2 regions of the Aminobacter sp. Y103A genome follow, and region 2 is predicted to be linked to the other one. Evidence: riboswitches for the same ligand, from Rfam matches in the RefSeq annotation. Region 2 holds a riboswitch; the other holds the start of a gene.
What was found. Region 2 has a riboswitch for thiamine pyrophosphate ahead of thiC (phosphomethylpyrimidine synthase ThiC). Riboswitches for the same ligand answer to the same signal wherever they lie in the genome.
Positions count from the first base shown of each region.

Region 1: it holds a riboswitch for thiamine pyrophosphate, as region 2 does, so the genes downstream of both, thiB (thiamine ABC transporter substrate binding subunit) here and thiC (phosphomethylpyrimidine synthase ThiC) in region 2, are expected to answer to the same signal.

Region 1 is NZ_AP017986.1:5,142,999-5,145,196, forward strand. It holds gene Amn_RS25250 (ABC-F family ATP-binding cassette domain-containing protein) at 1-258, opposite strand, end outside; gene Amn_RS25255 (thiamine diphosphokinase) at 262-906, opposite strand; TPP riboswitch at 1,011-1,134, shown strand; gene thiB (thiamine ABC transporter substrate binding subunit) at 1,179-2,183, shown strand.
Region 2 is NZ_AP017986.1:4,852,058-4,854,255, forward strand. It holds gene Amn_RS23755 (3-methyl-2-oxobutanoate dehydrogenase (2-methylpropanoyl-transferring) subunit alpha) at 1-1,001, opposite strand, end outside; TPP riboswitch at 1,190-1,306, shown strand; gene thiC (phosphomethylpyrimidine synthase ThiC) at 1,416-2,198, shown strand, end outside.

The DNA.
Region 1 (2,198 bases), 290 kb from region 2:
GCGGACAGAGGCGAAGCCTTCCATGTCGGGCATCTGCGGCAAGTAGCGGATGGTTGCCGTCGGCTGGCGGAACACCACGCCGTCCTGCGGCTCGATCATGCCCGCCGCGATCTTGAGCAACGTCGACTTGCCCGAGCCGTTGCGGCCGACAAGCGCGATCTTGTCGCCGGCAGCGGCCGTCAGTGCGGCGCCATCGAGCAGCGGCGTGCCGCCAAAGGTCAGACGGATGCCGTCGAGATTGAGAAGCGGAGGCGCCATGTTTCAGAAATCCGAGGCAGGAAAGGGATGAGCGAGGAGCAGGGCACGGCCGCTGCCGAGCGAAATCCGCAACGGACCCCGCACTTCATTGGAAAGGGTCAGCGACGAACCGAACGGCACGTCGACATTGTCGAGCGGCCACTTGGCGCCCTGTTCGGACAGCCCGGTCAGCTCGGAGAAGGCGAGCACCGAAAACAGCATGCCGTCTTCATAGTCGAAGCCAGCGCTGCCGGGCAGGAGCGGCAAAGCCTCCTGGCGCCCGCTGCTCAGCAGCACCTCGATGCCGGCTTCGGCAAGCCTGAGCGCCAGGGCGAAATGAAGGAAGGCGTGGTCGGCGCGGGCGCCGCCGAAGGCGCCGACAAGCACCAGCGAGGTCGCGCCGAGCCGAAGCGCGGCATCGATGGCCAGTTCACCGTCGGTCCTGTCCTTTTCGGCCGGAAAGGTCGCCCGCGGCAGGTCGGCAAAACGCGGGTCGAGATCTACCGGCACGGAATCGAAGTCGCCGAGCCACAGTTCCGGCATCAGCCCGAGCGTGGCGGCATGGCGGATACCGGCATCTGCCGCAATCACCCTGCTGCCCGCCACCTGGCGGTCGAGGCGCGGGGTGCGGAAAAGCTCGCCGCCGAGAAGTATGGTGAACCGGGTCATGGCATGCGCATTACCAGCCCGGCAGCCGAAACGGAAGGCCGCGGCGTGGTCGGTGGCCGGCAAACTACCGCTTGCGTGGCCTGATGCGCGAGCCTATTTGTTGAACCGCTCTAACGGGGTGCCGGTCGCGCAATTGCGTGCCGGCTGAGAGGCATAGGGAACCGTCCCGGCCAACCCGCTGAACCTGATCCGGTTTGTACCGGCGGAGGGATTAGATGCTTCGGACGCCCGGCGCTTCAAATTCCCTTTCAACACCAATGAAGGAGGCGCCGATGCGCTCGTTGATCCTGTCCATGACTTCCGCCCTGGCGCTGGCCACGGTTGCTTTCCCTGCCGCTGCCGAAGGCAAGCTTACCGTCTACACCTATGAAAGCTTCACCTCCGAGTGGGGCCCCGGCCCGCAGGTCAAGAAGGCCTTCGAAGCCGACTGCGCCTGCACTGTCGACTTCGTCTCGGTCGCCGATGGCGTAGCACTGCTCAACCGCGTCAAGCTCGAAGGTGCATCGACCAAGGCCGACATCGTGCTTGGCCTCGACACCAACCTGACAGCCGAAGCCAAGGCCACCGGCCTGTTTGCGCCGAATGGTGCCGCCGGCGCCGACGTCAAGGTTCCGGGTGACTGGAAGGACGACACCTTCGTTCCTTACGACTACGGCTACTTCGCCGTCGTCTATGACACCGAGACGCTGAAGAACCCGCCGAAAAGCCTGAAGGAACTTGTCGAGGGCAATCCGGAAGAAAAGATCGCGATCCAGGATCCGCGCACCTCGACGCCGGGCCTCGGCCTGCTGCTCTGGGTCAAGTCGGTCTATGGCGACAAGGCGCCGGAAGCCTGGGCCAAGCTTAAGGGCCGCGTGCTGACCGTCACCCCGGGCTGGAGCGAGGCCTATGGCCTGTTCACCAAGGGCGAGGCGCCGATGGTGCTGTCCTACACCACCTCGCCAGCCTACCACATGGTCGCCGAAAACACCGAGCGTTACCAGGCGGCGTCATTCGAGGAAGGCCACTACCTGCAGATCGAAGTCGCCGGCATCACCACGACCGGCGCCAAGAACCCGCTGGCCGAAAAGTTCATGGCCTTCATGACCAGCCCAGGCTTCCAGGACGCCGTACCCGAAACCAACTGGATGCTGCCCGCCGGCAAGACCGACAAGCCGCTCAACCCTGCCTTCGACAAGCTGGTGAAGCCGACCAAGACGCTGATCTTCAGCGCCGACGAGGTGGCTGCCAACCGCAAGGCCTGGGTCGACGAGTGGCTCGGCGTGATGAGCAAGTAAGGCTCTGTCGACCTG
Region 2 (2,198 bases):
CCCAGCGGCCAGGCATCGGACTCTGTCTTGGGCCGGTAAGCGGATGGATCATCTGACGTGGAATGTGCGCCGACACGGTAGGTGACATATTCGACCAGCGTCGGCCCGAGATTGAGCCTGGCCCGCTCCGTCGCCCATTTCGCCACCGCATGGACAGCGAGATAGTCGTTGCCGTCGACACGCAAGGCCGCGATGCCAAACCCAAGCCCACGCGCCGCAAACGTGCCGGAGCCGCCGCGGGCGATGCCCTGGAAGGTCGAGATCGCCCACTGGTTGTTGACGATGTTGAGGACGACGGGCGCCTTGTAGGTCGAGGCGAAGACAAGTGCGGCGTGGAAGTCGCTCTCGGCGGTGGCGCCGTCACCGACCCAGCCGACAGCGATCTTGGTGTCCCCCTTGATGGCGGATGCCATCGCCCAGCCAACCGCCTGGATATACTGGGTGGTCAGGTTGCCGGAAATCGAGAAGAAACCGTGATCCTTGGCCGAATACATGATCGGCAGCTGGCGGCCCTTCAGCGGATCCATCTCGTTGGAATAGATCTGGTTCATCATGTCGACCATCGGATAGCCGCCGGCGATCAGCAGGCCGGCCTGGCGATAGGTCGGGAAGTTCATGTCGCCCTGAACGAGCGCCTTGCGGAAGGCGCAGCTAACCGCCTCCTCGCCCATATGCTGCATGTAGAAAGAGGTCTTGCCCTGGCGCTGCGCCATCTGCATGCGCGCGTCGAAGGAGCGCAGCGTCATCATGTGGCGCAGCCCTTCGATCTGCTCCTCGTCGGTCAGCGTACCGGCCCATGGACCTACGGCATCGCCTTCGCGATTGAGCACGCGGATGATCGAATAAGCCAGGTCGCGGATCGTCCTGGGATCGACGTCGACCGGCGGCCTGTCGACCGAACCCGCCTTGGGGATCGGCACATTGGAGAAGTCGGGGGTGCCGCCCGGGCGCACTTCCGGCTCGGGCACATGGAACTTCAGCGGCGCGGGATTGTCCGTCACGGATGCTCCTCCTGTCGCGTGCGCAGGCCAATTGGTCCTCCCTGCGCGGCAGACAATTTATGTCAGTAACGCTGACCTATTATCCGATCGTCTTCGAAACCGCAATGGGTCTCGATGCTCCCGACTTTGGCATTCTCTCGGCCTCGGCGAAAGGCCGTTGACACGACGCCGGTTCCGCCTCCATGCTTAGGGTTCACCAGGGGGGTCCCGACAAGGGGCTGAGATTCTGCTGGCTCGCGCAGCGCAGTGACCCGTTGAACCTGATCCAGTTCATACTGGCGTAGGGACGGTGCGAGGCGCAGCAGGCCGGATATCCGGCTCAGGCATTCGGGCTCATTCTTGCCCGAAGTCCCCAGGCAAAACCTCTCCTCCTTCTCATCGCATGGACTGGGTCTCCAACCAGGAGGCTCACTCATGAATGCCCACACCCCATCAGTCACCGTTGGCGAACTTCCCGCGTCGCGGAAGGTCTACAAGCCAGGCAAGCTACATCCCGACATCCGTGTGCCGATGCGCGAGATCTCGCTTCATCCGAGCGCCGGCGAGCCGCCGGTCACCGTCTATGATTCGTCAGGCCCCTACACCGACACGTCGGTGACAACAGACATCGAGCGCGGCCTGCCGCGGCTGCGCGAAGACTGGATCATCGCCCGCGGCGACGTCGAGCGTTATGCAGGCCGCGCGGTCAAGGCTGAGGACAATGGCTTCGTCTCCGGCGAAAGGCTGACGCCGGAATTCCCGGTTCGCAACGCCCCGCTGCGTGCCACCGGCGGCCGCGCCGTCACCCAGCTTGCTTATGCCCGCGCCGGCATCGTCACGCCCGAAATGGAATTCGTCGCCATCCGCGAGAACCTCGGCCGCGAGCAGATCCGGGCCAAGCTTCAACGCGACGGCGAGAGCTTCGGCGCCGTCATTCCCGATTTCGTCACCCCGGAATTCGTCCGCGACGAGGTCGCTCGCGGCCGCGCCATCATCCCCTCCAACATCAACCACCCCGAGAGCGAGCCGATGATCATCGGCCGCAATTTCCTGGTCAAGATCAACGCCAATATCGGCAATTCCGCCGTCACCTCGTCGATGGCCGAGGAGGTCGAGAAGATGGTGTGGGCGACGCGCTGGGGCGGCGACACGGTGATGGACTTGTCGACCGGTCGCAACATCCACAACATCCGTGACTGGATCATCCGCAACGCGCCG